Regions from separate parts of the Micromonospora sp. NPDC049051 genome, predicted to be linked through region 1. Evidence: predicted binding sites of a transcription regulator. Region 1 holds the regulator's gene; the other holds the start of a gene.
The links. The regulator HrcA, encoded in region 1, represses chaperone genes, less so after heat shock. The targets are predictions, from matches to a motif close to GGTTNGCACNCTCNNNNNGAGNGTGCNAACC.
Positions count from the first base shown of each region.

Region 2: the regulator HrcA is predicted to act here: its motif matches at 12,493-12,523, upstream of groES (co-chaperone GroES).

Region 1 is NZ_JBICTL010000011.1:51,247-66,024, reverse strand. It holds gene ybeY (rRNA maturation RNase YbeY) at 1-84, opposite strand, end outside; gene ACGFIR_RS29805 (PhoH family protein) at 101-1,156, opposite strand; gene ACGFIR_RS29800 (serine hydrolase domain-containing protein) at 1,280-2,656, opposite strand; gene ACGFIR_RS29795 (histidine triad nucleotide-binding protein) at 2,653-3,012, opposite strand; gene ACGFIR_RS29790 (SDR family NAD(P)-dependent oxidoreductase) at 3,243-4,004, shown strand; gene ACGFIR_RS29785 (16S rRNA (uracil(1498)-N(3))-methyltransferase) at 4,213-4,947, opposite strand; gene dnaJ (molecular chaperone DnaJ) at 5,134-6,279, opposite strand; gene hrcA (heat-inducible transcriptional repressor HrcA) at 6,353-7,375, opposite strand; gene ACGFIR_RS29770 (DUF4870 domain-containing protein) at 7,616-8,242, shown strand; gene hemW (radical SAM family heme chaperone HemW) at 8,283-9,506, opposite strand; gene ACGFIR_RS29760 (enoyl-CoA hydratase-related protein) at 9,527-10,336, shown strand; gene ACGFIR_RS29755 (hypothetical protein) at 10,580-11,440, shown strand; gene ACGFIR_RS29750 (phytanoyl-CoA dioxygenase family protein) at 11,629-12,564, shown strand; gene ACGFIR_RS29745 (MOSC domain-containing protein) at 12,690-13,331, opposite strand; gene ACGFIR_RS29740 (carbohydrate ABC transporter permease) at 13,393-14,250, opposite strand; gene ACGFIR_RS29735 (carbohydrate ABC transporter permease) at 14,247-14,778, opposite strand, start outside.
Region 2 is NZ_JBICTL010000004.1:442,168-456,945, reverse strand. It holds gene ACGFIR_RS18915 (FAD-dependent oxidoreductase) at 1-164, opposite strand, end outside; gene ACGFIR_RS18910 (LCP family protein) at 300-1,424, shown strand; gene ACGFIR_RS18905 (M1 family metallopeptidase) at 1,487-2,953, opposite strand; gene ACGFIR_RS18900 (M1 family metallopeptidase) at 3,108-4,517, opposite strand; gene ACGFIR_RS18895 (GuaB3 family IMP dehydrogenase-related protein) at 4,567-5,685, opposite strand; gene guaB (IMP dehydrogenase) at 5,716-7,278, opposite strand; gene ACGFIR_RS18885 (DUF5319 domain-containing protein) at 7,465-7,875, shown strand; gene ACGFIR_RS18880 (hypothetical protein) at 8,112-8,369, opposite strand; gene ACGFIR_RS18875 (LuxR C-terminal-related transcriptional regulator) at 8,578-9,396, opposite strand; gene ACGFIR_RS18870 (WhiB family transcriptional regulator) at 9,649-10,032, shown strand; gene groL (chaperonin GroEL) at 10,328-11,974, opposite strand; gene groES (co-chaperone GroES) at 12,045-12,359, opposite strand; gene ACGFIR_RS18855 (methyltransferase domain-containing protein) at 12,609-13,817, shown strand; gene ybaK (Cys-tRNA(Pro) deacylase) at 13,867-14,346, shown strand; gene ACGFIR_RS18845 (sugar ABC transporter substrate-binding protein) at 14,541-14,778, shown strand, end outside.

The DNA.
Region 1 (14,778 bases):
CTCGTCGAGGGCGTGCCGGGCGACGGCGAGCACGGCGTCGGTGTCGACCTCGACACCCGACTCGTTGGCGATCTCGATGGACAACTGTCTTCCCTCGGTCTTAGCGGCGCCGGCCGGCCCGGCCGCCCTGGGCGGAGCGCCCCGGCACGGCGTGCACGCTCTGCGCCTGCTGGTTCTCCCGCTCGTCCCAGCGGGCGTAGGCGTCGACGATCTCCCCGACCAGCCGGTGGCGGACCACGTCGGAGCTGGAGAGCTGGGCGAAGTGCACGTCCTCGACGTTCGCCAGGATCTCCCGGACCACCCGCAGGCCACTGGTCGTGCCGCCGGGAAGGTCGACCTGGGTGACGTCACCGGTGACCACGATCTTGGAACCGAAGCCGAGCCGGGTGAGGAACATCTTCATCTGCTCGGGCGTCGTGTTCTGCGCCTCGTCGAGGATGATGAACGCGTCGTTCAAGGTCCTGCCCCGCATGTATGCCAGCGGCGCGACCTCGATCGTGCCCGCCGCCATCAGCTTGGGGATGGTGTCGGGGTCGAGCATGTCGTGCAGCGCGTCGTAGAGCGGGCGCAGGTAGGGGTCGATCTTCTCGTTGAGCGTGCCGGGCAGGAAACCCAGCCGCTCCCCCGCCTCGACCGCCGGCCGGGTCAGGATGATCCGGTTGACCTGCTTGGCCTGCAACGCCTGGACGGCCTTCGCCATGGCCAGGTAGGTCTTGCCGGTGCCGGCGGGGCCGATGCCGAAGACGATCGTGTGCGCGTCGATCGCGTCGACGTAGCGCTTCTGCCCCAACGTCTTGGGACGGATGGTGCGACCGCGCCGCGAGAGGATGTTGAGCGTCAGGACCTCGGCGGGTCGCTCGGCGCCGCCCTGCTCGAGCATGCCGACGGTACGCCGGACGGCGTCAGTGGTCAGGGTCTCGCCTTTCTCGATGAGTTCGAGCAGCTCGCTGAAGATCCGCTCGGCGAGGGCGTTGTCGGCGGGGGCGCCGGTGATGGTGATCTCGTTGCCCCGGACGTGCACGTCGCTGTTCACGGAGCGCTCGACCAGCCGCAGGATCTCGTCACCCGCGCCGAGCAGGTTGACCATGATCTTGGAATCCGGGACGGTGATCCTGGTCTGCACGCCGGGCTGGCCAGGAGGTGGGGTGCCGGTCATAGGTCGGGCCGAGGGGCCCTGCGCCACCTGCTCTCGATCTCGGCACCGGCCTGCTGGCGCGGCGCGCTGACGTTACTGCCATCTTATCTTTCCAAAAGCGGTGGCACCCTGCCCATTTCAGCGTCAGGCGCCGGATCGGAAGTCGTACCGCTCGAAGGTCTCCTGGTGGCGGGTGAACCGGTAGGTCGCCCAGTGCATCCGTACCACCGTGCCCTGCTCGTCCCGGGTCAGCCGGAGCAGTTCGCCGGCCTCCCGGCCGGAGACGGTACGGAACACGTCCGGCCGCTCCGGCAGCGGGACGAACACCGAGGGCGGCCGGCCCGCCGGATCGTCGGCGCCCCGCGCCCGCAGCTCGCCGTCGTGCCAGGAGAAGACGTACTCGAAGCCCTCCCCCCACCAGCGGCCGAGCAGCCCGCGTACGCCCTCGGGGGCGGGCGGGCCCGGCCGCCACGGCGTGATGTCGGCCGGGTCGTGCTCGACGGCGGCGGCCAGCAGCCGGTGCGGCAGTTCGAGGACCTCGCCGGCGGTGCCGGAGGAGCCGAGCACCGCGACCCCCATCGCGCCGGGGGTGCCCTCCCCGCCCCGCCGGCCGTAGACGCCGGCCAGGAAGCCGGGCATCGCGCCGTCGTGGCCGACATGCATGATCCGCTCACCCTGCGGCACCAGGATCAGCCCCAGCCCGAACCCTCCGGCCCAGAGCGTCTCGTCGGTGACCGTCGCCGGCCAGCGCATCTCGTCGAGCGTCGCCGGGGCGAGTACGGCACCGGCCGGGTCCAGCGCCGCCGGATCGGCGAGGAAGGCCGCCCAGCGGGCCATGTCGGAGGCGGTGCTCCAGAGCTGCGCCGCCGGGCCGACCGCCCCGAAGTCGGTCGGCGGCTCGGGGCGCGCCTCGTCGGAGTAGGCGTCCACCAGGAAGCCCGTCGCGGCGTGCGGCCCGGGCACCGCCGAGGTCGCGGCCAGCCCCAGCGGGGTGAGCACCCGCTCGCCGAGCACGTCCGCCCAGGTGCCGCCCCGCAGGTGACCGACGAGCCGGCCGAGCAGCGCCATGCCCAGGTTCGAGTAGTGGTAGCGGCGGCCCGGGGGCAGCACCCGCTCGGCCCGGGCCAGGTCGGCGACCAGCCCGTCGATGTCCGGCGCGCGCAGGGTGTCCCAGATGTCGCCGTACGGTTCCCGTTGCAGGCCGGCGGTGTGCGACAGCAGCCGGCGCACCGTCAGTTCGCCGTGGGCCGGCAGGTCCAGGTGCCGGCCCAGCGGGTCGTCGAGGTCGAGCAGGCCGTCATCACGGCACTGGAGCGTCAACACGGCCGTGAACGTCTTCGTGACCGAGCCGATCCGGAAGCGGGTGCCCGGCCCCAGCTCGGTGTCGTTGCCGGTGCCGCCGACGGCGCACGTCCAGAGCGGCCGGTCCGCCCGGTGCAGGGCCGCCGACACCGCCGGCACCCGGGCCTGCGCCTGGACCGTACGGACCATCCGCGACAGCCGGTCGGCGACCACCGTCACGCGAGGTTCCGGGCCAGCATCGGGCCCAGCGGCGCCCCGCCGAGCACGTGCGCGTGCGCGTGGAAGACCTCCTGGCCGCCGTACGCGCCGGTGTTGAACATCAGCCGGAAGCCGTCACCGAGCAGCCCCTCGTCCTCGGCCACGGCGGCGGCGGTGGCGAGCACCTCCCCGGCCAGCCCCGGATCGCCCTGGCCGAGCGTCGCCACGTCGGCGTAGTGCTCCTTCGGGATGACCAGGACGTGCACGGGCGCCTTCGGGTCGATGTCGCGGAAGGCGAGCGTGGTGGCGGTTTCCCGGACGATCGTGGCCGGGATCTCCCCGGCGACGATGCGGCAGAAGAGGCAGTCGGTTCCCATCGGGGCAGTGTAAGGAAGGGCCCCCTGTCGACGCCTCCGGCGGAGGGCGGTTCCTTGCTGACGACGGACAGGCCGGCGCGCCCGCGCGGAACCGGCGCACGCCGGACAGGCCGGGCTCGGGCCGGGGCGGGGGCCGGCACGCGGCGGACAGGCCGGCGCACGAGGCGGGGCCGACGCACGAGGCGGGGGCCGACGCACGAGGCGGGGGCCGGCCAGGCATGATGGCCGGCGTGACTTCACGGGCGGTACTGGTGACGGGGGCCTCGCGCGGCATCGGGCGGGCGGTGGCGACCGCGTTCGCGGCCGGCGGCGACCGGGTGGCGATCCACCACCGGGACTCCGCGGAACTGGCCGAGGGGCTGCGCGCCGAACTGCCCGGTGAGGGACACGTGGTGGTCCGCGCCGACCTGACCGACCCGGAGGCCGTACGGGCCATGGTGGACGAGGCGGCCGACCTGCTCGGCGGGCTGGACGTGCTGGTCAACAACGCCGGCGTGTACGGCGAACGGGATGCCCCGCACCCGGTCTTCGGCGCTTCCTACGAGCAGTGGCGCGCGCAGTGGCGGCAGGTGCTGGAGACCAACCTGACCGGCGCCGGCAACGTCATCTGGTGCGCCGCGCAGCACATGCGCGCGCGGGGCGGGCGGATCGTCAACGTCTCCTCCCGGGGAGCCTTCCGGGGCGAGCCGGAGCAGCCGGCGTACGGGGCGAGCAAGGCGGGGCTGAACGCGCTGGGGCAGTCGCTCGCGGTGGCCCTCGCTCCGTACGGCATCACGATCGCGACGGTCGCGCCGGGCTTCGTGGAGACCGACATGACGACCGAACACCTGAGCGGAGAACGAGGTGCCGCGATCCGGGCGCAGAGCCCGTTCAACCGGGTGGCCCGCCCAGAGGAGATCGCCGCCGCCGTGCACTGGCTCGCCTCCCCGCAGGCGGAGTGGGCCTCCGGCACCATCGTCGACCTCAACGGCGCCTCCTACCTCCGCAGCTGACAGCCCTCACCCCACCCCACCCCCGCCGGCCTTCCCTGCCCTGTCCCCCGCGATCATGCAGTTGTGGTGCCCGAAAAAAAGGCCGAAAAGGGGTTTCCTGCCCACCAGAACTGCATGATCGACGCGGCGGGCGGCGGCGCGAGGCCCGCTGACAGGGGGCGCGGGCAGCCCGGACGGAGGCGCGCGGACGGGGCGGGCGGCGCGGGGGCTACCAGTGGTTCAGGCGGGTGGCGAGGACCGTTAGGGCCGCCACGCCGGCGGTGGAGGTGCGTAGCACCGAGGGGCCCAGGCGGACCGGGCGGGCGCCGGCGGCGCGGAACGCGTCCAGCTCCGCGTCGGCGATGCCGCCCTCCGGGCCGACGACCAGCACGATCTCCCCGGCGGTGGGCAGCTCGACGCTCGTCAGCCGCTCCTGCGCCTCCTCGTGCAGCACGAACGCGGCGGCGGCGCCCGAGATGCGGCGGGCCACCCGGGTCGTCGACTCGTCCGGCGTCCCGGCGACCACGGGCAGCCAGGCACGGCGGGCCTGCTTGGCCGCCTCCCGGGCGGTCGCCGCCCACTTCTCCCGCGCCCGTACGCCCCGGTCGCCGCGCCACTGGGTCACCGAACGGGCGGCCGCCCAGGGCACGATCTCGTCCACGCCGACCTCGGTCATCGCCTGCACGGCCAGCTCGCCCCGGTCGCCCTTGGCGATGCCCTGCACCACCACCAGGCGCGGGACGGACGCGTCGACGTACCCCCGCGAGGTGATCTCGACATCGAGGGTGCCCCGGCCGACGGCGGTGACCACCGCGGCGGCCGTGCCGCCCCGGCCGTCGGCGAGCAGCAGCCGCTCGCCGACGCGCAGCCGTTGCACGGTGGCGGCGTGGTGCCCCTCGGGACCGTCGAGGGTCAGCCGGTCGTCGGTGGGCAGCGGGTCGACCAGGAACAGCGGCGCGGACACGACGATCAGGCTAGCCGCCCCGGCGGGCGCCGGGGCGGTGAGCCCGGGAGGGGCCGACAGGCAGGCGAGCCGCCAGGTGCGAGCAGGCGGGCGCTGGCACAGGCGGGCGGGCCGTCCCGGTGAACGGGCAGGCCGGCACGGTGAACGGGCGGGCCGCCGCGACTGTGGGCGGCGACCCGAACTCCGTCAGGCGTGGCCGTTGAAGGCGTCGCGCATCCGGGAGAAGAAGCCGCCCTGCTTGGTCAGCTCGGCCACCTCTTCGCCCCGGGTCTTGGCGAAGTCGCGCAGCATCCGCTCCTGGTCGGCGTCGAGCTTGGTGGGGGTGCGCACGTCGAGGTGGACGTAGAGGTCGCCCCGGCCGGTGCCGCGCAGGTGCGGCACACCCCGGGCGCGCAGCCGCAGCGTGCTGCCCGGCTGGGTGCCGGCCTTGACGTCGACCGTCTCCTCGCTGTCCAGCGTCTTGATGGTGAGCCGGGTGCCGAGCGCCGCCGCCGTCATCGGCACGGTGACGCGGCAGTGCAGGTCGTCGCCCTTGCGGGAGTAGACGTCGTGCGGCCGCTCGTGGATCTCCACGTAGAGGTCGCCGGCCGTGCCGCCGCCGGGACCGACCTCGCCCTGCTGGGCGAGCCGGATGCGCATCCCGTCCTCGACACCGGCCGGGATCTTGACGGTCAGCGAACGCCGGGTGCGGACGCGGCCGTCCCCGGCACAGGTCGGGCACGGGTGCGGGATGGTGGTGCCGTAGCCCTGGCAGACCGTGCACGGCCGGGCGGAGACCACCTGACCGAGGAAGGTGCGCTGCACGGACTGCACCTCGCCCCGGCCGGCGCACGCCTCGCAGGTGGCCAGGTGGGTGCCGGCCGCCGTGCCGGCGCCGGAGCAGGTGGTGCAGAGCACGGCGGTGTCGACGGTGATCGGTGCCTCGACGCCGAACGCGGTCTCGTGCAGGTCCAGTTCCAGCCGCAGGATCGCGTCGGCGCCGGGCCGGGTCCGGGGCCGGGGGCCACGCGAGCCGCCGGCCGCGCCGCCGAAGAACGCGTCCATGATGTCCTGGAAGCCGACGAACGGCCCCGCGCCGCCCGGGCCGCCGGGGCCGCCCGCGCCCCCGCCGCCGGGGGCGAGCGGGTCGCCGCCCAGGTCGACGATCTGCCGTTTCCGGTCGTCCGAGAGGACCTCGTACGCGGCGTTGATGTCCTTGAACTTCTCCTGTGCCTCCGGATCCGGATTCACGTCCGGGTGGAACTGTCGCGCCAACTTGCGGTAGGCGCGCTTGATCTCGTCGTCGGAGGCTTCCCGGCTCACGCCGAGAATGCCGTAGTAGTCCCTGGCCACTGCGTTCCGTGTCCTCATGTTCGTCTCGCGTTGCGCCGGTCGGCGGCCGGAGCCGGCCGTCGGCCCTGACTGGTCAGTTCTGGGCCAGCAGCTCGCCCACGTAGCGTGCCACGGCCCGCACCGTGGCGATGGTGCCGGGGTAGTCCATCCGGGTCGGCCCGAGCACGCCGAGGCCGCCGACGCTGGTCGTACCCGGCCCGTAGCCGGTGCTGACCACCGAGGCGGCGCGCAGGTTGTCGACCTCGTTCTCGTCACCGATGAGCACCCGGGTCGTGCTCGGCTCGGCCTCGCCGATGAGCTTGAGCATGACGACCTCCTCCTCCAGCGCCTCCAGGATGGGGCGCAGGGAGCCCTGGAAGTCGAGCAGCCCGCCTCGGGTCAGGTTGGCCGTGCCGGCCAGCGCGATCCGCTCCTCGTGCCGCTCGATCAACGTCTCGAGCAGCACGCTGGAGAGGGTGGTCATGGCCGGCCGCAGGTGCGGCGTCGACTCCTCGACCAGCGCCTGCACCAGCGGCGGGGTCTCCGACAGCCGGGTGCCGACCAGCTTCTCGTTGACCAGCCGGCGCAGGTCCGTGACGTCGTCGGGCGGGATCGGCGCGGGCAGCTCGACCAGCCGCTGCTCGACCCGGCCGGTGTCGGCGATCATGACCAGCATCAGCCGGGTGGTGGAGATCGGCACCAGTTCCAGGTGACGCACCGAGGAGCGGGCCAGGCTCGGGTACTGCACGACGGCGACCTGCCGGGTGAGTTGCGCCAGCAGCCGGACGGTGCGGTGCACCACGTCGTCGAGGTCGACGGCGCCAACCAGGAAGCGCTCGATCGCCCGGCGCTCGGCCGGACTGAGCGGCTTCACCCGGGACAGCCGGTCCACGAAGAGCCGGTAGCCCCGGTCGGTGGGCACCCGGCCGGCGCTGGTGTGCGGCTGGCGGATGTAGCCCTCCTCCTCCAGCACGGCCATGTCGTTGCGGACGGTCGCCGGCGAGACGCCCAGCTGGTGTCGCTCGACCAGCGCCCTGCTGCCGACGGGCTCCTGCGTGGCGACGTAGTCCTCGACGATCGCGCGCAGCACGGCGAGCTTGCGGTCGTCGAGACCCATCCTCCCCACCTCCTGTCGCTCGTCGGCCCCCGCAGGCGGGGGCCGGGCGGGCTGCTGGCACTCGACTGTAGCGAGTGCCAGTCTACGTCGGCGGGGCCGCCCGCGCGATGATCGACCTGGGGCGACCAGTCCGATCAGCGACCGTGGGTCCGGCCGCCAGTGGTCGGGAACCCGGTCTTTCGGACATGTCGACGACGTCAGGCTGGTGCCGAGTTGCCGGCTGCCCCTACCGTGACCTCCATGACCGAACCACCTCGCCCTCCCGGAGCAGGGGATCCTGGCCTTCCGCCGGACCCGACCGCCCCGTCCGGGTTTCCCGGCCCCTCCGGCTTCGCCGAACCCACCGCACCACTGTCCGGGGCCCCCGGCCCGGGAAGCTATCCCCCGCCCGGTGGCTATCCGCCGCCCACCGGTGACCAGCCGCCGTCGGGCGGTTACCCCCCGCCCGGCGGCTTCCCCCCGCCCGGGGCCGGCTACCCGGGCGCTGGCGGCTACGGCCAGCCGACGGGCGGCTACGCCAACAACGACGACAAGACCTGGGCCCTGATCGCCCACTTCGGCGGCCCGCTCGGCGTGATCGTCGGCGGCGGCCTGCTCGGCTGGGTGGCGCCGCTCATCGCGCTGATGGTCCGGGGGCAGCAGTCGCCGACGGCCCGGGCGCACGCCGTCGCGGCGCTGAACTTCCAGCTCACCTGGGCGATCGTCGGGGTGCTGAGCTGGGTGGTCGCGCTGATCACCTGCGGGGTGCTGTTCTTCGTTCCGATGCTCGTCTGGCTGGTGCCGCTGATCTTCGGCATCATCGGCGGCGTCAAGGCCAACGAGGGCGTGCTCTACCGCTACCCGATGACCTACGCCTTCACCAAGTGACCCGGGCCGGCCGCTCCCCCGGCCGGCCCCGGCACGCGGTTCAGGGCAGCAGGTCGCGCACGACCGCGTCGGCGAGCAGCCTGCCCCGCAGGGTCAGCACGGCCCGGCCGGCCGCGTGCTCGTCGGCCGCCAGCAGCCCGGCGTCAAGGGCCCGCGCGGCACCCGCCCGGCCGGCGTCGTCGAGGGCGTCCAGCGGCAGCCCCGAGGCGAGGCGCAGCCGGAGCATGACGTCCTCCATGTGCGCCTCGTCGGCGGTGAGCACCTCGCGGGCCAGGCCGGGCGACCCGCCGCCGGCCAGCCGCTTCGCGTACGTCGTGGGGTGCTTGACGTTCCACCAGCGCACGCCGCCGACGTGGCTGTGCGCCCCCGGGCCGAGGCCCCACCAGTCGGCGCCCGTCCAGTAGAGCAGGTTGTGCCGGCACCGGGCCGCCTCGTCGCGGGCCCAGTTGGACACCTCGTACCAGGAGAGACCGGCCGCGCCGAGAGCGGCCTCCGCGGCGAGGTAGCGGTCCGCGGCGACGTCGTCGGAGGGGTACGGCAGCTCGCCGCGCCGCATCCGGCCGGCCAGCCGGGTGCCGTCCTCCACGATCAGGGCGTACGCGCTGACGTGGTCCACCCCGGCGGCGACGACCTGGTCGAGGGAGGCGGCGAAGTCGGCCTCGCTCTCCCCCGGCGTGCCGTAGATCAGGTCGAGGTTGACGTGGTCGAACCCGGCGTCGCGCGCCTCCCGGGCGGCGGCGACGGCCCGGCCGGCGCTGTGCGTACGGTCGAGGATCGCCAGCACCCCCGGCGCGGCGGACTGCATGCCCAGCGAGATCCGGGTGTAGCCGGCGGCCCGCAGCGCCTTCAGCGACTCCGGCGTGACCGACTCCGGGTTGGCCTCGGTGGTCACCTCGGCGTCGGGCGCGAGCCCCCAGGTGCGGTCGATGCCGTCGAGGATCCGCGCCAGGTCGTCGGCGGGGAGCAGGGTCGGGGTGCCGCCACCGACGAAGACCGTGTCGACCCGGGGCGGTGGGGCGTCGCCCAGCACCCGGCGGGCGAGCGCCAGCTCGGCCAGCACGGTGTCGGCGTACGCGTCCCGGTCGGCTCCGCCGCCCAGCTCGGCTGAGGTGTACGTGTTGAAGTCGCAGTAGCCGCAGCGGCTGGCGCAGAACGGCACGTGGACGTACACGCCGAAGCCGCGCGCGCCGACGGCACGGGTGGCGGTGGCGGGCAGCGACCCGTCGACGGGGACGGTTTCGCCTTCTGGAAGGACGCCGGGCATGGCCACTAGTGTGCCCTTCCATGACCTCTCCCGACGTGCTCGTACGGGCCGCCACGGCCCGCGGCGTGACCACGCTCACCCTGGACAGCCCGCACAACCGCAACGCGCTCTCCACGCCGCTGATGACCCAGCTGCTGGCCGGCCTCGCCGAGGCGGTCGCCGACGACGCCGTACGGGTGATCGTGCTCGACCACGCGGGCCCGGTCTTCTGCTCGGGGGCGGACCTGAAGGAGACCGCCGCCGCCTACGCCAGCGGGACCGTGCCGGCCGGGATGCTCGGCGACGTGCTCGCGGCGGTCTGGGACTGCCCGAAGCCGGTGGTGGCGAAGGTGGCCGGCCCCGCCCGGGCCGGCGGTCTCGGCCTCGTCGCGGCGGCCGACCTGGCGGTGTGCGCGCAGGAGGCCACGTTCGCCTTCACCGAGGTGCGGATCGGCGTGGTGCCGGCGGTGATCTCCGCGACCGTGCTGCCCCGGCTGCACCCCCGCGCGGCGGCCGAGCTCTACCTGACCGGCGACACCTTCGACGGCCGGCGGGCCGCCGAGATCGGCCTGGTCACCGCCGCGGTGCCGGCGGCCGGGCTGGACGCGGCGGTTGCGGGGTACTGCGACTCTCTGGTGCGGGGGGCACCGAACGCGCTGGCCGGGGCAAAGCAGTTGCTGCGCCGACCGCCCGCCACGGACCTGCGGGCGGAGATCGCCGAGCTGTCCGCCCTCTCGACGGGGTACTTCCTGTCGGAGGAGGGACGCGAGGGCGTCCTGGCGTTCCGGGAGAAGCGGCCGGCGCGCTGGGTGCCGGCCGACGGCGACGCCACGGCGGGCGACGACCGGTAGGGCGCGCGACGACCGGTAGGGCGGGCAGCGGGCGGCGCGGGGCCACAACGCGGCGGGGCGGCTGCGCGGGTCACGGCTGGCGGGCGGGGGCGGGGTGAGGCCAGGCGGGAAACGGGAACGTCCGGACTCCGCCCCGGCGCCCCGCCGGGCGGCCGGTGCCACGCCCGATGCTCCCGGAGAACCGGTCGGACGCCCCGGAAGGCGCCACGGGGGACGTACGCTTGGCGGACTGTCGATCAGGGGGTGTGGGTGCGTACTCGCGCAGTCGTGGCGGGCGGCGTCGTCCTCGTCGTCCTCGCCGCGGTCGGGATCTGGGTCGTCATCCGGCAGGTGGGCGGAGAGCTGCGTCTCCCCCTGGCCAGCCGGACGTGCACGGTGCAGGCGGACGGCCGGGTGACCCTGGACGCCGACCAGATGGCCAACGCGGCCACGATCGCGGCCATCGGCATCCAGCGCAAGATGCCCGAGCGGGCCGTCGTCGTCGCGCTGGCCACCGCCTACCAGGAGTCCGGCCTGCGCAACCTGACCGGCGGCGACCGCGACTCGGTCGGGCTGTTCCAGCAGCGCCCGAGCCAGGGTTGGGGCACCCCGGAGCAGATCCGCGACCCCCGCTACGCGGCCCGCAAGTTCTACGCCGCGCTCAAGAAGGTGCGCGGCTGGGAGCAGATGCGGGTCACCGACGCGGCGCAGAAGGTGCAGCGGTCGGCCTTCCCCGAGGCGTACCAGAAATGGGCGGACGAGTCCGAGGTGCTGACCCGGGCCCTCGTGGGGCACGCCACCGGCGCCGTCGCCTGCACGGTGGGCCGCGACCCGGCGATGCGCGGCGAGGCCGCGGCGAACGCGCTGACCCGCGGCCTGGCGCTGGACTGGGGGCTGGCCGGCGCGAGCACGGCGGCGGACCTGACGGGCCTGACGGTCCCGGCCGCCGACGAGCGCCGGGGCTGGCGGTACGCGCACTGGCTGGTCTCCCACGCCCAGGACCACGGCGTGAAGCGGGTGCGCTTCGGCGGCCTGGAGTGGACGGCGCGGGGTGGCACCTGGAACCGCATCGACGACGCCCAGGCCGACGGTCGGGTGGTCGCCGAGGTCTTCGCCGAGGCGTAGTGGCTCTGATCTCTTTACCGGCAGTCACCGCGTAAACCGGCATTCCAGTCGATAAGGCTCGCCGCAGCGCAGGCGCGCGACTCCGCGTCACCGGACTGCTCCCCACGGTCCCGACAGCAGTCGCATATCGGGCCCGGCAGTGTCCCGGCCCGGAATGAGCGCGTTACGATCGGCGGCCTGTGCCAGGAATGCATTCGCCTCATGGGGAGGGGTACGTCGAGGTGTTCGACTACGGCGACCGGACCGGTTACGAACCGATCAGTGACACCGACCGCAAGGAGTTCCACGAGCAGGGCTTCCTCCTGCTGCGCAACGTCCTGACGGAGGACCACCGGGCGGCGCTGGAGGCTGCGGTGGACCGCGTCTACGCCGAGGAGCAGGCGAAGGGCACCACCACCAAGGACGGCACCCTGCACCTGCTGGGCTTCCTGGAGCGCGACGAGCTCTTCGGCGACCTGCTGACCCACCCGATCGCGTTCCCGTACATGTGGGGCCTGGCCGGCTGGAACATCTACACGCACCACAACCACCTGGACGTCACCCCGCCGGCGGCGGAGCCGGAGAAGCCCTACTGGGGGTGGCACCAGGACGGGTACCGGCAGAACTCCGACCCGGAGACGATGGACCCGAACCTGCCGCGGCCGATGTTCTCGCTCAAGGTGGCCTACGTCCTGTCCGACCTGTCGGAGAAGGGCCGGGGCGCCACCAAGGTGATCCCGGGCAGCCACCTGTGGAACTCGCTGCCCCGCCCGGAGGACACCTCCGTGCACAACCCGGACCCGGAGGGCACGGTGGAGATCACCGCCAACCCCGGTGACGCCTTCATCTTCGACCGCCGCCAGTGGCACTCGCGTTCGACCAACCTGTCGACCATCACCCGCAAGATGCTCTTCATCGGCTACACCTACCGGTGGATCCGGCCGCTGGACGAGCTGCACATCGACAAGGACGGCGAGTGGTGGGCCAACCGCACGCCGGTGCAGCGCCAGCTCTGCGGTGAGGGCACCCACACCGCCAACTACTGGGGCATCAACTGGAACGGGTACGTCGACGACGAGATCCCGCTGCGCAAGGAGCTCAAGGAGCGCGGCCTGCTCGACCGCAGCGTGCCCTGGCTGCGCTGAGCCGAATCCGGCGCGCGCCGAACGGGCCCCTTCCCCCACGGGACGGGGCCCGTTCCCGTAGGCGGCGGCCAGCCCGACCCGGGGAGACGGCAGCAGTCGGCCCGGGGAAGGCGAGGCGGCGGTGGTCAGCTCCCGCCGGCGAGGCGGCGGCGCGCCTTGTCGCGGATCTTCTCCGGCAGGTCCGGCACGTCGACCAGCCGGGGCAGCAGCTCCGGCTCCAGGCTCATGGCGCGGAACACCTCGCCGATCGTCACCCCGTGCGCGGGCCGGTCCACCACCTCGACCGGATCTCCCGCGCCGACCTCGCCCTCGCGCAGCACCCGCAGGTAGGCCCCGGGGGTCGCCCGCGCCGTGAACCGCCTGATCAGGTCGGGCATGCCCCAGAAACCGGCGAAGGTGGTGCACGGCGTGCGCGGCTTGGTCACCTGGAGCAGCGCCGACCCGACCGCCCACCGCTCGCCGATCACGGCGCCCGTCACGTCCACCGCGTACGTGGTCAGGTTCTCGCCGAAGCCGCCGGGGCGGATGCTGCGGCCGATCTCCCCGGCCCACCAGGACGCGTCCTCCTCGGCGTACGCGTAGACCGCCTGCTCCGGGCCGCCGTGGTGGGCGCGCTCGCCGATGAAGTCGCCGGCCACGCCGTCCACGCGCAGCAGCACCGGGCCGTCGACCGGCCGTTTGTCGATGCCGCTGCGACCGCTCGCGTCGCCCGCCCACTCCGCCTCGGTCACGACGCCGATGTTCACCGCAGCCAGCCTGCCCGTCATGGCGGTCAGCCTAGCCGGCCCGACGGACACCTCCGCCGCGCCGCCGGCGTGAGCCCGGTCCTCAGCCCTTGACGGCTCCGGCCACGAGCCCGGAGACCATCCGCCGCTGCACCAGCAGGAAGAAGACGATCACCGGCAACGTGAACAGCGTGGAGGCGGCCATCACCGGGCCCCAGGCGGTGTCGTCACGGCCGAAGAAGAACGTCATCGCGACCGGCAGGGTGTAGCTCTCCTGGTCGTTGATGAAGGTGAGCGCGAAGATCAGCTCGTTCCAGGCGGTGATGAAGGAGAAGATGCTGGTGGCGACCAGTCCGGGTGCCACCAGCGGGAAGAGGACCTTCCGGAAGGTCTGCGCCCGGCTGGCCCCGTCGATCGCGGCGGCCTCCTCCAGCTCCTTGGGTACGGCGGCGACGAAGCCGCGCAGCATCCAGACCGCGAAGGGCAGCGAGAAGCCGAGGTAGGTGAGGATCAGGCTGGGCAGGGTGTTGTAGAGCCCGAGCCGCTGGATCATCAGGAACAGCGGGATGACCAGCGCCTCCAGCGGGATCATCTGCACCACCAGCAGCATGATCAGGAAGGTGGTGCGCAGCTTGAACCGGAACCGGGCCACCGCGGTGGCGGCCAGCAGGGCCACGAGGCCGCTGAGCACCACCGTGGAGACCGCCACCAGCGCGCTGTTGAGGAAGAAGTCGGCGAAGGTGACGCCCGGGATCAGGTTCCCGGTGAGGATCTGCCGGTAGTGCTCCAGGGTCGGCTCGGCGGGCACCGGCCGGGGGGTCGACGAGAAGATCTCCGAGCTCGGCTTCAGCGAGGTCGCGATCATCCAGTAGACCGGGAACGCGGCGAAGAGCGCCACCAGCAGCCCCGCGCCGTTGAGGGCGAGCCGCTTCGCGCCCCCGCCGCCTCCGCGTCGCGTCACGCGTCCTCCTCCTGCTTGAGCACCATGCGGACGTAGAGGCCGGTCACCACCAGCAGGATCAGGGTGAGGATCACCGCGATCGCGGCGCCGAGACCGTACTTGGGTGGGGGCGAGAACGCCTCCGCGTACGAGTAGATGGAGAGCATGAACGTCGGCCGGTCCTGCGTACCGCCGGCCAGCACGAACTGCTGGGTGAAGACCTTGAAGTCCCAGATGGTGGAGAGCACGATCAGGATGCCGAAGACCGGCCGCAGCAGCGGGAAGGTGATCTTCCAGAACACCTTCCACGGCCCGGCCCCGTCGACGCGGGCCGCCTCGTGCAGCTCGCTCGGCACGCTCTTCAGGCCGGCGAGCACGCTGACCGCGATGAACGGGAACGAGTGCCAGACCACCACCAGCGTCAGGATCGTGAAGAACAGCAGCGGCGAGTTGAACCAGCCGTAGCCCGTCCAGTCGCTGCGCCCGAAGAGGCTCTGCGACAGCCCGTCGGGCAGCGCGTTGAACAACCAGGTGACCAGGCCGCTGGTG
Region 2 (14,778 bases), on a different contig from region 1:
GCCCACAGGAAACGCCGCAGCCGCCAGGAGGTCTGCGGGAACTCGTCGTCGGCGAACCGCCGCCCGGCCTCCAGCACCCCGACCGAATAGCCCTTCTCGGCCAGCCGCAGCGCGGTGACGCTGCCCCCGAAGCCGGACCCGATGACGAGCACGTCATACCGCATTACCGCATCATTACCGCTGAGTAGCCATCGCGCCAGCGCCCGATTTCGCGGGATCATGCACCCGGTCCATGATCCGGAGACTCACGCCACAACTCGGGGCACCCGGCGGGGCGTTGTCATCAACGGGGGTGTCGCATGACGGAGCGGGCAGGGGCAGCACGCCCCCGATGGCTGCTGGGGCTGGCCGCCCTGGCGGCGGTGGTCCTGGTGGCCGCGGGTGCCCTGGTGGTCACCCGGCTCGTCCGCGACGACGCCCCGCAGCGCGGCATCGGGCCGGCGGGCGCCACCGGGACGCCGCAGGCGAGCCCCACCCCGAGCCCGAGCCCGACCGCACCGCCGGGCGCCGACATCACCGGCCCGCTCAACCTCCTGCTCGTCGGGGTGGACACCCGGGTCAGCGTGCCGGGCTGGGAGCCGCACGGCGACGCCGTACTGGTGCTGCACGTGCCGAAGGGCCTCGACCGGGCGTACCTCTTCTCCCTCCCCCGCGACCTGCTGGTCGACATCCCGGCCTTCCCGAAGGCCGGCTACCGGGGTGGGAGGACCAAGCTCACCCACGCGATGAGCTACGGCAGCCGGGTGCCCGGCAAGCCCAGACAGCCGAGCACCGCCCAGGGGTACGAACTGCTGCGCAGCACGGTCAGCGGCTACACCGGGCTGCGCTTCGACGCCGGCGCGGTGATCACCTTCAACGGCTTCGACCGGCTCGTGGACAGCCTCGGCGGGGTGGACCTCTACATCGACCAGCGGGTGGTCTCGCTGCACCGCCGCCCCGACGGGCGGCACCGCGAGGCCGCACCGGGCGGCGGCGGCTACGTGGGGCCGCAGATGGTCTACGAGAAGGGCGAGCGGCACCTCACCGGCTGGCAGGCGCTGGACTACGCGCGGCAGCGCTACACCACCGGCGGTGGCTACGCCCGGCAGCGCCACCAGCAGCAACTGCTCAAGGCGCTGGCGACGAAGATCGTCGACCAGGACCTGGCCCGGCAGCCGGAGCGCGTCCAGCAGGTGGTCGACGCGCTCGGCGACAGCCTGGTCTACGCGGGCGGGCCGCGCGTCGTGGACGTCGCGTACGCCCTCGGCGGGCTCACCCCGGACCGGTTGGTGCTGGTCGACCTGCCCGGCGCGGCCGTCGGCCGGGGCGGCGCCTACCGGGGCGAGGAACTCACGCAGACCGGGCGGAAGTTCATCACCGAGCTGCGCGCCGGGCGGGCGGACGCCTACCTCGCCGCCAACCCGAAGCTGCGCGTCACGCGCTGACCGCCGTCACCGGCGCTCGGGCTGACGGGGCCGCCCCCGCCGCTCGCGCGGGTCGGACGCCGTCACCGCCGCCGCTCGGGACGGTCCGGTCGCTGCGTGCCGTACAGCCACGCCTCGAAGAGGTCGTCGAGCTGCTGACCCGAGACCCGCTCGGCCAGCGCGACGAACTCGGCCGTGGTCGCGTTCGCGTCGCGCTTCTGCGCCGCCCACGTCCTGAGGATCTCGAAGAACGCCTTGTCGCCGACGCTCACCCGCAGCGCGTGCACCGTCATCCCGCCGCGCTGGTAGACCGACTCGCTGAACAGGTTCGCCACCCCCGGCTCGCCCGGCGGCGTCCGCCACACCTGGCCCGGGGAGCCCGCGTACCGGGCGTCGAACTCCTGCTGGGCGCTGCGCCCGCCGTCGTGTTCGGCCCACAGCCACTCGGCGTACGTGGCCAGGCCCTCGTTGAGCCAGATGTCCTGCCACTTCGCCAGCGACACACTGTTGCCGAACCACTGGTGCGCCAGCTCGTGCGCGACCACGCCCGTGTTCTCGCCGCCGGAGAAGAAGCCCGCGGAGTAGACCGGGCGGCTCTGCGTCTCCAGGGCGTACCGGATCCGGGCGTCGGAGATCACCACGCCGCCGTACGCCCCGAACGGGTACGGCCCGAAGACGCTCTCCAGGTAGTCGGCCACCCGCACGGTGCCGGCGATCGACCGGTCCGCCGCGCCCTCCGGCAGGTCGGTGGTGACCGCGTGGAACACCGGGCGGCCCTTGTGCTCGCCCTCCGTGATCCGGAACCTGCCGATGACCAGGGTGCTCAGGTAGCTCGCCATCGGGCTGCGCTCGGCCCACTTCCAGGTGGTCCAGTCGCCGGTCGTGCTCTTTCCCGCCGGCACACCGTTGCTGACCGCCGTCAGCCCCTTCGGCACGGTGATCTCGAAGTCGTAGGTGGCCTTGTCCGAGGGGTGGTCGTTGACGGGGAACCACGTGCTCGCCGACTCGGGTTGGCCGAGCGCGATCGCCCCCTCGTCGGTGTGCAGGAAGCCGCCGCTGCCGATGACCTCGTTGCGCAGCGGCTCCGGCTTGCCCTCGTACGCGACCTCGACGACGAAGCCGTTGCCCGCGATCAGACCACGGGCCGGCGTCACCACCAGTTCGTCGCCCTTGCGGCCGTGCTTCGCCGGGGCCCCGTCCACCGTCACCGACCGCACGGTCAGCCCCGCCAGGTCCAGGTTGAACGCGGACAGGTCGCCGGTCGCCGCCGCCTGCACGGTGGTGGTCCCGCTGAGCTGGTCCTCGGCCGGGTCGTACCGCACCTTGACCGTGTAGCGGCTGACGTCGTACCCGCCGTTGCCGTAGGTCGGGAAGTACTCGTCGCCGACGCCGGCCGCACCGGGTTTGAACTGGCGCGTCGCGGCGGGTGGGGCGGCGGCCGGCGTCGGGGCTGGTTCCGGCTCGTCTGACGACCCGCAGCCGGCCAGCCCGAGCGTCCCGGCCAGCAGCAGGCCGGTGCCCGCGCACAGCGTCCGCCGTGACAGCGTCATCGCCTCGTCCCCTCCCTGCGTCGCCGCCCCACCGGCGACCGTGGTGGACCCGCGCCGGCCGGTGCCGCTCGCTCGGCACCCGGCGACGGCCGGTCGGGCCGGCGGTGCCGCGCCGGGTCCGGCCGCAGCCTACCGAGCGCCGGCGGGAGCCCTGTCAGGGCAGTGCGGGGGCGCTGCCGCCGACGAGCCAGGCGTCGAAGAGCGGGCGCAGCGGTTTCCCGGCCACCCGCTCGGCCAGCGCGACCAGGTCGTCGGTGGTGGCGTTGCCGTCGCGCCGCTCGGCCGTCCAGGTCCGCAGGATGCGGAAGAACGTGTCGTCGCCGACCGTACGGCGCAGCGCGTGCACGGCGAGCGCCCCGCGCTTGTAGACGGCCGCACCGAACAACCGGGACCGTCCGGGGTCGACGGACGGCCGGGACCAGTCGGTCGCGGCGTACTCCAGCTCGAAGTTGCGCTGCGCGCTGCGACCGCCGTCGTGCTCCTCCCACAGCCACTCCGCGTAGCTGGCGAAGCCCTCGTTGAGCCAGATGTCGCTCCACCGGCTCAGCGTCACGCTGTTGCCGAACCACTGGTGGGCCAGCTCGTGCGCGACCACGCCCGGGTTGGGCCGGCCGCCACGAAAGAAGCCCGGCCCGTAGACCGGTCGCGACTGAGTCTCCAGCGCGTAGCCGATCCGGGCGTCGGTGACCACGATCCCGCCGTAGGAGTCGACCGGGTACGGCCCGAAGCGGCTGGCCAGGAAGTCGGCGATCTCGCCGGTACGGGCCAGCGAGGCGGCCTCCGGCCCGTCCGCCGGCAGGCTCGCCGGCACCGCCGTGACCATCGGCCTGCCGGCGTGCGTGCCGCTGCGTACCCGGTAGTCGCCGATCACCAGGGTGCTCAGGTAGCTCGCCATCGGGGTCCGCTCGGCCCAGCGCCAGGTGGTCCAGCCGGCGGCGCTCGTCCGCTCCCCCGGCACCCCGTTGCTCAGCGCGGCCAGCCCGTCGGGCACGGTCACCTCGATGTCGTACGTGGCCTTGTCGGACGGGTGGTCGTTGACCGGGAACCAGGTGGCCGCCGACCAGGGCTGGCCGACGACGATCGCGCCGTCGTCGGTGTGCAGGAAGCCGCCGCTGCCGAGCTGCCCGTCGGCCTTCGCCGCCGGCACGCCGGAGTAGTCCACCTCGACGACGAACCGGGCGCCCCGGGAGAGCCCGTCGCGCGGGGTGACCACCAGCTCGTCGCCGTCGCGCGCCGCCCCGGCCGGCCGGTCGTCGACGGTCACCCGCGACACGTCCAGGCCGGCGAGGTCCAGGTTGAACCGGGACAGCGCGGCGGTCGCGGTGGCCGTGACCGTGGCCCGCCCGGAGAGCCGGTCGGACGCCGGGTCGTAGCGCACGGCGAGGCGGTAGCCCGCGACGTCGTAGCCGCCGTTGCCGGCCCCCGGGACGTACGGGTCGCCGAGGTCGGCCGCCCCCGGGCGGAAGCCGTCCCGCTCGTCGCCGTCGGTGCAGGCCGCGAACGCCAGGGCCGCGACGACGGCGACGGCGAGCGCGGGGCGGAACCGACGGCGGGTACGACGCACCGGCCGAGCCTATCGGCGCGGCCGGTGCGGATGGTGCTGCTTGCGCAGGTCAGCGGTCGAGGACCAGGCCGACCTTCTGGAACTCCTTGAGGTCGCGGTAGCCGCACTTGGCCATCGCGCGGCGCAGCCCGCCGAAGAGGTTGAGCTGGCCGTCCGGCTCGTCGGCCGGGCCGAAGAGCAGCTGCTCCATCGAGCCGAGCGGATCGCCGGCCGTCTCGAACGCGCCCCGGGGCAGCGACGGGTGGCTGGCGGCGGAGTGCCACCAGGCGCCACCGGCCGGCGCCTCGGCACAGAGCGACAGGGGCTCGCCGAGCATCACCGCGTCCGCACCGCAACCGAGGGCCTTGGCGATGTCGCCCGAGGTCTCGATGTCGCCGTCGGCGATCAGGTGCACGTACCGGCCACCGGTCTCGTCGAGGTAGTCCCGGCGGGCCGCCGCCGCGTCGGCGATCGCGGTCGCCATCGGCACCCGGATGCCCAGCACCGACTCGGTGGTGGACCACTCGTCGCCGCCGATGCCGACGATCACGCCGGCGGCGCCCGTACGCATCAGGTGCAGCGCGGTCTTGTAGTCCGTGCAGCCACCGACGACGACCGGGAGGTCGAGGTCGGCGATGAACTCCTTGAGGTTGAGCGGCTCGTCGGTGGTCGAGACGTGCTCGGCCGAGACGATGGTGCCCTGGATGACCAGGATGTCCACGCCGGCGTCGAGGATCACCGGGGCCAGCGCCAGGGTGTGCTGCGGGGAGACCCGCACCGCCACCGTGCCGCCGCCGGCGCGCAGCTCGCGCACCCGCTCGGCGATCAGGTCGGGGCGGATCGGCTCCGCGTAGACCTCCTGGAGCCGCTTGGTGGTACGGGCGTCCTCGTCGAGCCCGGACAGTTCCTCCAGGACCTTGGTCGGGTTCTCGTAGCGGGTCCACAGACCCTCGACGTTGAGTACGCCGAGACCGCCCAGCTCGCCGAGCCGGACGGCCGACGCCGGGCTCATCGTCGCGTCCGAGGGGTGCCCGACGCAGGGGATGCCGAACTGGTAGGCGTCGAGCTGCCAGGCGGTGGAGACGTCGTCGACGTCCCGCGTCCGGCGGCTCGGCACGATGGCGATGTCGTCCAGGTGGTAGCCGCGCTGCGCGGTCTTGCCCAGCCCGATCTCGACCACGTCACGCATGGGGGACTCCAGTTGTCGCAGGGGGGATGGTCAGCGGGAGTGGTAGTTGGGCGCCTCGACCGTCATCTGGATGTCGTGCGGGTGGCTCTCCTTGAGCCCCGCCGCCGTGATCCGGATGAGCTGGCCCCGGCGGTGCAGCTCGGGGATGCTCTCCGCGCCGACGTACCCCATCGCCGCGCGCAACCCACCGGTCAGCTGGTGGGCGACCGCGGAAAGCGGGCCCCGGTAGGGCACCTGGCCCTCCACGCCCTCGGGGACCAGCTTGTCCTCGGCCAGCACGTCCTGCTGGAAGTAGCGGTCCTTGGAGTACGACTTGCCCTGGCCACGGGACTGCATCGCGCCGAGGGAGCCCATGCCCCGGTAGGCCTTGTACTGCTTGCCGTTGATGAAGATCAGCTCGCCGGGGCTCTCCTCGCAACCGGCCAGCAGGCTGCCCAGCATCACCGTGTCCGCGCCCGCCACGAGCGCCTTGGCGATGTCGCCCGAGTACTGGATGCCGCCGTCGCCGATCACCGGAACGCCTGCGGGCCGCGCGGCGCGGGCGGCCTCCATGATCGCGGTGATCTGCGGTACGCCCACCCCCGCGACGATGCGCGTGGTGCAGATCGCGCCCGGCCCGACGCCGACCTTCACGCCGTCGGCCCCCGCGTCGACCAGCGCCTTCGCGCCCGCGTAGGTGGCGACGTTGCCGCCGACGATGTCGATCGTCACGTCCTTCTTGAGCTGGCGGACCATGTCCAGCACCGCCCGCTGGTGCCCGTGCGCCGTGTCCACGATCAGCACGTCGACGCCCGCGTCGACCAGCGCGCGAGCCCGCTTGTACGCGTCGTCGCCGACCCCCACCGCGGCGGCGACCCGCAGCCGGCCGGCGTCGTCCTTGGTGGCGTTCGGGTACTGCTCGCTCTTGGTGAAGTCCTTGACCGTGATCAGTCCGCGCAGCCGGCCCGAGTCGTCGACGATCGGCAGCTTCTCGACCTTGTGCCGGCGCAGCAGGTCGAGGGCGTCGTCCTTGCTCACCCCGACCGGGGCGGTGATCAGCGGGATGCGGGTCATGATCTGGTGGACCGGCGTTGCCGGGTCGGAGACGAACCGCATGTCGCGGTTGGTGACGATGCCGACCAGCTGGCCCTCGCCGTCGACCACGGGCACGCCGGAGATGCGGTAGCGCCCGCAGAGGGCGTCGACGTCGCGCAGGGTGTCGTCGGGGCTGGCGGTCACCGGGTTGGTGATCATGCCGGACTCGGAGCGCTTGACCAGGTCGACCTGGAGCGCCTGGTCCTCCAGGGAGAGGTTGCGGTGCAGCACGCCGATGCCGCCCTGACGGGCCATGGCGATCGCCATCCGGGCCTCGGTCACCGTGTCCATCGCGCTGGACAGCAGCGGGATCGAGAGGCTGATGTTGCGGGTCAGCTTCGTCACGGTGTTGACCCGGCTGGGCACCACGTCCGACTCGCCCGGCTGGAGCAGCACGTCGTCGAAGGTCAACCCGAGCGGGACCACCCGGGCGGAGCCCGCGGGCAGCTCCGGCAGATGGCCGCCCAACTCCCCGCTGTCGGCGCCGGCCGGAAGATCGGTGTTGGGCGAAAATTCCACGATTGCTCCCCTGAGCTGCTCGGATGGGCTTCAGCGAGGTGGCGCGGGCGGGCACCGGCACACGCCGGGTGACGGGCGCGTCGTCTCATCGTACCCACCGACCCGGGCCGTCCCCGGCCGGTGGCGGCGCAGGTCACCGGTGGCCGGGGGCGGACGCGGCCGTGGCGTTGGGTCTACGGTGAGGGGGTGCACGACGAGCCCATCGACCCCTTCAACGGCGACCCGGCCGATCCGGCCGCCGGCCTGCATGACCCGGGCGACGACGCCCCGCTCGACCCGCTGACCGACGTCGAGCGGCAGGACGTGCTGGAGGACCTGGCCGACCTGGAGATCTACCAGGCGCTGCTGGCGCCGATCGGGGTACGCGGGCTCGTCATAGAGTGCGAGGACTGCCGGGAGCCGCACTACTTCGACTGGGACCTGCTGCGGGGCAACCTGCGGCACCTGCTCAGCTCGGGGCGCCCCCGGGTGCACGAGCCGGCCTACGACCCCGACCCGGACCACTACGTCACGTGGGACTACGCCCGTGGCTACGCCGACGGGGTGCACGACACGCTGACCGAGGGCACCGACGAGGAGCCCGAGCCCGGACGCTGAGCGGGCGGCGGGCCAGCACCCGTCAACATCACCGAACGCCTCGTCCTCGATCTCGTCGTTCCGGAGGACGGGCTGGATCTTCAGGGCCGGGTAGGAGGCTGGGGTTACACGTTCGGCGAAGGAACCGCGTTCACCAATGCCCGCTCGTACGACTACCCGGTGATCGGCTACAACAGGCCCGACTCCGACTACACGGAGGGCGAATACAGATGTTCTGCGAGGGGAACATCGTCGAGCTAGTCCTTCGTGATCACCGGCACTGGGGCAGACAGCTCGGCGTCCTCGATGCGTTCCGGCGTCCAGACCTCGCGGATGTCATGCGGAGAATCATCCACCTTGTGCACGCTGACCCCTCCCCCGGCGCCCGGATAGGCTCCGGCGACAGCGATTCCGGCAGTCAGCAGCCCCGCGACAGCGATCGATGCTCCCACGAGTTTCTTCGTGCGCGAGACCTTTCCACGTCCGCTATCATCCAAAAAGCTGCGGCCAGCCATTCGCACTCTGCTTCTGCAAGAGGTGGGGCGCCTCCGCGGCATTTCTCGACGGCCCACCATACCCCGGGCGCCGTTTGCGAAGAGGCGCCTCGGCTCGGCGTGTAAATGATGGCCTTGAATTGCTCGTCGCCTAGGCAGGTACGCGCCGTCACCGCTGAGACCCGAGGATCCTGTCCGCGGGCGGCTCGCCGCACCGTCAAGGGCGCGACTAGGCCACCAGGCCGGCGCGGAAACCGGCCGCCACCGCGTGCGCGCGGTCCCGGGCGCCCAACTTGCGGAACAGCCGGCGGGCGTGGGTCTTCACGGTGTCCTCCGAGACGAACAGCTCCCGGCCGATCTCGGCGTTGCTCTTGCCCTCCGCCATGCCCAGCAGCACCTGGAGCTCGCGTTCGGTCAGGCCGACCTGGGACCGGCCGCCGCGCGGGCCGGACCCGTTCCGCCGCCCGGCGGGCACGGCGTCGGCCGGCTCGTCGGTCGGCTCGGCCGGGTCGTCGCCGCGCTGCGACGGTACGACCGTCGGGGCCGCGCCGTCCGGGGACGTTCCCGACCAGGTGGGGCCGGGCTCGGCGGGCACCCGGCCGGCCGGACCGGTACGGGCGGGACCGCCGACGGCGGCGGTGTCCCGGGCCGGATCGGTGGCCGGGCGGCGGGCGGCCCGGCCGGGCGCGGAGAGCAGCAGCAGGGCCTTCGCCACCGCGCTGGTCAGGTCGTGGTCGACGCCCTGGATGAGCCCTCGGGCACCCGCGCTGATGGTGGCCGCCGCCGCCTCCGACTCCTCGGTGCCGAGCAGCAGCACGGAGGCCTGCGGCGCGCGGGCGAGCACCCGCCGCACGAAGCCCGCGCTGTCCGGCCGGGTGAGGGCCGTGTCGGCCAGCACCACGTCGGCCGGGCGCTCGGCCAGCCGCAGCATCACCTCGGGATCGGAGACGGCCGTCCGCACCGCGGCGGACAAGCCGAGTCGTGCCGCCGCCGACGCGAGATGCTGCGCCGCGAGCGGTGTCCGAACGCACACGAGAACCGTACGCACAGTGGTCTCCTCTCCGCCCAAGAGCAGACCATGACGGGGTCGGGTCGCGAGGGGGTTCCGGCAATCCTCCGAACTTTTCCGACAAGTGGGGCATATGCCACCGCTTGCCGGAAGTTTTCGATCACAGGCGTGTGAGCCGGCGGCCGCCCGGGTACCAAGCCCCCAGGCCGGAAACGGCGCGCCTGCGCGGACCGTCGCCCGGACGCCGATTCACCAGGATCTGCGCGGTGCCGCGCGGGAGGAGGGGTGCTGATGTCGAACGTACGCAGACTGCCCGGACCCATCGTCGACCTCTGGGACTGGCAGCGGCTCGGTGCCTGCCGGGGCCGGGACAGCGCACAGTTCTTCCACCCGGACGGCGAGCGCGGCTCGTCCCGCCTGCGTCGGGAGTCCGGCGCCAAGGCCGTCTGCCGCGCCTGCCCCGTCCGGGCCGAGTGCGCCGCCCACGCCCTCGCCGTCCGCGAGCCGTACGGCGTGTGGGGCGGCTTCAGCGAGTCGGAGCGGCTGCGGCTGCTCGCCGTCGGCTGGGAGGACCTGGCCGACCGCCGCCAGAGCCGCGTCGACGTCGCCCGGCTGGAGGCCCGCCTGGGCCAGCCGCACCGGTCGACCGTCCCCGCCCAGCGCAAGATCGCCTGAACCGGCCGCCCGCGAAGACCACCCGACGCCGCGTCCCACCCGGGGACGCGGCGTCACGGCGTTCCCGGCTGTCAACGGACCACCGTTCCCGACGCGCGCGTGCCCGGCCGTCACGTCGCGGGCGGATGGTCGCGCAGACGGGCGGCGGTCACGCCAACGGGCTGGTCGCACCGGTGGGCGGTGGTCACACCAGCGGGCAGTCGCATCGGCCGGCGGTGGTCACGTCGCGCGGGTGGAAAGGCGTCGGGGCGCACCGTCACACGGACGGTGCGCCCCGACTAGGCGTACGGCTGGGTCAGAAGCCCGGGCCGTGCTGGTGGCCGTGGCCGTGGCTGTGGCCGTGACCGCCGGCGGCGGCCGGCTCGGCCTTCTCCGGCTTCTCCACCACGAGGCTCTCCGTGGTGAGCAGCAGACCGGCGATCGACGCGGCGTTGGTGACCGCGTTGCGGGTCACCTTCACCGGGTCGACGATGCCGGACTTCGCCAGGTCGACGTACTCGCCGGTGGCGGCGTCGAGGCCGTGGCCCCAGTCCTTGCCGGCGACCTTCTGCACCACGACGTAGCCGTCGTGGCCGGCGTTCTGGGCGATCCAGCGCAGCGGCTCGACCAGCGCCTTGCGCACGATCGAGACACCGACCTTCTCGTCACCGGTGAAGCCGAGGTCGTCGTCGAGCGCCGGCAGGATCTGCACCAGGGCGGCGCCACCGCCGGGGACGGTGCCCTCCTCGACCGCGGCCTTGGTGGCGGCGATCGCGTCCTCGATGCGGTGCTTGCGCTCCTTCATCTCGACCTCGGTCGCGGCGCCGACCTTGATGACCGCGATGCCGCCGGACAGCTTGGCCAGCCGCTCGGCGAGCTTCTCCCGGTCCCAGTCGGAGTCCGAGGCCTCGATCTCCTTGCGGATCTGCGCGACCCGGTCGGCGACCTCGCTCGCCTTGCCGCCGCCGTCGACGACCGTGGTGTTCTCCTTGTCGACCACCACGCGCCGGGCGGTGCCGAGCACCTCCAGGCCCACCTGGTCGAGCTTGTAGCCCAGCTCGGGGGCGACCAGCTCGGCGCCGGTGAGGATCGCCATGTCCTGGAGCATCGCCTTGCGCCGGTCGCCGAAGCCGGGGGCCTTCACCGCGCAGACCTTGAGGGTCTTGCGGATCGAGTTGACCACCAGCGTCGACAGCGCCTGGCCGTCGACGTCCTCGGCGATGATCAGCAGCGGCTTGCTGTTCTGGAGGACCTTCTCCAGCAGCGGCAGCAGCTCCTCGATCGCCGAGATCTTCTGGGTCGTGATCAGGATGTACGGGTCCTCCAGGACCGACTCCTGCGACTCCATGTCGGTGACGAAGTTCGGCGAGATGAAGCCCTTGTCGAACTGGAGACCCTCGGTCACGTCCAGCTCGGTGTGCAGGGCGGAGCCCTCCTCGACGGTGATGACGCCGTCGCGGCCGACCCGCTCCATCGCCTCGGCGATCAGCTCGCCGATCGTCGCGTCCTGCGCGGAGATCGTCGCGACGTGCGCGATCGACTCCTTGTCGGCGACGTCGACCGCGCGGCCGAGCAGCGCCTCGGAGACCTTGGCGGCCGCCGCGTCGATGCCCCGCTTGAGGCCGGCCGGGTTGGCGCCGGCCGTGACGTTGCGCAGGCCCTCGCGGACCATCGCCTGGGCCAGCACGGTGGCGGTCGTGGTCCCGTCGCCGGCGACGTCGTTGGTCTTGGTCGCCACCTCCTTGACCAGCTGCGCACCGAGGTTCTCGTAGGGGTTGGTGAGCTCGATCTCCTTGGCGATGGTCACGCCGTCGTTGGTGATCGTGGGCACACCGAATTTCTTGTCCAGGACGACGTTGCGCCCGCGCGGGCCGAGGGTGACCTTGACCGCGTCCGCGAGGGCGTTGACACCGTGCTCGAGCAGGTGCCGGGCGTCGTCCGAGAAGCTCAGGATCTTCGCCATGAATGTCCCTTCGAAGCGTCGTCGCCCCGGCCCGGCGAGCCGGACCGGGGCGACGACACTGATCGGTTGCTTACTTCTCGATGACCGCGAGGACGTCGCGGGCGGAGAGCACCAGGTACTCCTCGCCGGCGTACTTGACCTCGGTGCCGCCGTACTTCGAGTAGAGGACGGTGTCGCCGACCTTCACGTCGACCGGCACGCGGTTGCCCTTGTCGTCGATCCGGCCCGGGCCGACAGCGAGGACGGTGCCCTCCTGCGGCTTCTCCTTGGCGGTGTCGGGGATCACGATGCCGGAGGCGGTGGTGGTCTCGGCCTCGTTCGCCTGGACCACGATGCGGTCCTCGAGCGGCTTGATCGCAACCTTGGTCGCGGTAGTCACGGGCATACCCTCCCGGGTACTTGGTTTCGTTACCGGCCGGCATGCCGACCAGCGTCAATCTGCCACATGCCACCGGGCGGGGCCGTCGTCGCGGGTGCCGGTCCGCCTGGCGTTCAGCGCCCGGGTCACGGGACCCGGAAGCTGGCACCCTCGGGGTGAGAGTGCTAATCGCAGGTTATTCCTCGGCTAGCACTCCGTCAAGGAGAGTGCCAACCCGCCGGCCGGCGCGTCGCGTCCGCCGACCACAATGAGCGGGTGGACCTCGACCAGTTCGCCGCTCTGCGTACGCCCGTGGGGTCGGCCGCGCTCGACGCCGCCGCGCGGGTGGCCGGCGGCGATCCGCTGACCGCGGCGGCCGCGCTCCGCTCGGCCGGACTGCCGGCCGGGCTGGCGGCGGCCGCGCTCACCCAGGCCGAGCTGCGCCGCCGGGCGGTCGGCAAGTTCGGGCCGACGGCGGCCGGGATGTTCCTCACCCGCGCCGGTCTGGAGCAGGCCACCCGCGGTGTCGTCGCGGCGCGGCGGGCCGCCCGGCTGCGGGCCGCCGGGGTGCGCACCCTGGCCGACCTCGGCTGCGGCCTCGGCGCGGACGCGCTCGCCGCCGCCCGCGCCGGCATCCGGGTGTACGGCGTGGAGGCCGACCCGGTGACCGCCGCGATGGCCGCCGCGAACGCCGAGGCGGCCGGGCTGGCCGGGTTGTTCACGGTGGAGTGCGGCGACGCCACGGCGTTCGACGTGGGCCGCGTCGACGGGGTGTTCTGCGACCCGGCGCGCCGGAAGGCGGGCACCGGGCGGCGGATCTTCGACCCGAACGCGTACTCCCCGGCCTGGGACTTCGTGGTCGGGCTGGCCGAGCGGGTGCCGTACACCGTCGTGAAGGTGGCGCCCGGCATCGACCACGCGCTGATCCCGCCGGGCGCGGAGGCGGAGTGGGTCAGCGTCGACGGAGACCTGGTCGAGGCGGCGCTGTGGTGCGGCCGGCTCGCCGAGACCCCTCGCCGAGCCACCCTGCTGCGGGGCAGGGAAGGATCCTCTGTCGACGCTGCCGGCAACCGTCAGTTGACCGGCACCGGCGACGTCGAGGCCACCGTCGGCCCGGCGCGCCGCTTCCTGTACGACCCGGATCCGGCGGTGGTCCGCGCGCACCTGGTCGCGGAGCTGGCGGACACGCTGAGCGCGACGCTGGCCGACCCGAGCATCGCCTACCTCTACGCGGACGCGCCGACGCCGACGCCGTTCGCCCGCTGCCTGGAGGTCACCGACGTGCTGCCGTTCTCGCTCAAGCGGCTGCGGGCGCTGCTGCGGGAGCGCCGGGTCGGGCGGGTGGAGATCCTCAAGCGCGGGTCCGCACTTGAGCCGGAGAAGCTGCGGCGGGACCTGCGGCTGGCCGGGGGCGAGGCGGCCAGCCTGGTGCTGACCCGGGTGGCCGGCGCGCCGACGGTGCTGGTCTGCCGGCCGGTCGGGTGACGCGCATTTCGGCTCGCGGGTCGCGCCGCCCGGGGTTAGCTTGTCGGTCATGGCGGGACAGGGCACTCCGGCGACCGCGCTGCTGACGAAGCGGAAGATCGCCCACACCACCCATCCGTACGACGTCTCCCCCGCCGCGCCGAACTACGGCGCGCTGGTCGCGGCGGCGTTGGGGGTGGCCCCGGAGCGGGTGTTCAAGTCGCTGGTCGCCGAGGTCGACGGCGCGCTGACCGTGGCGGTCGTGCCGGTGACCGGGGAGCTGGACCTCAAGGCGCTCGCCGCGGCGGTCGGCGGCAAGCGGGCCGCCATGGCCGACCGCGCGACCGCCGAGCGGGCCACCGGCTACGTGCGCGGCGGCATCAGCCCGCTCGGCCAGCGCCGACGCCTGCCCACGGTGCTCGACTCGTCGGCGCTCGACCATCCCACCGTGTACGTCTCGGCGGGCCGGCGCGGCCTCCAACTCCAGCTCGCCCCGCAGGATCTGGTGGCGCTCACCGGCGCGGCCACGGCGCCGCTGTCCACCCGCTGAGCTGCGCCACCGCCGCCGTTCCCCGGGAGCGCTCCCGGGTCCGGCGACGGCCGGGTGTCAGGGACGTTGCTGAATTGTTACTGCCGACAACAAACTCGTCACCTCGGCACTCTTGTGCCCACAGCGTGACGCGGAATACGTTGCCGGACACAACAAACCAACATCATCCCCCACCCCCCGAAAGGACCCTGCAGATGCGCAAGGGCTTCCTCACCTTCGCCGCCGTGGGCCTGCTGGCCGCCGGCAGCCTGGCCGCGTGCGGCGACGACTCCGGTTCCGACGCTGGCGGCTCCACCGAGAAGAAGCCGAAGATCGGCGTGATCCTGCCGGACAGCAAGTCCTCCGCCCGCTGGGAGGGCGCGGACCGCAAGTTCCTGGAGGAGGCGTTCAAGGCCGCCGGCGTCGACTACACCATCCAGAACGCGCAGGGCG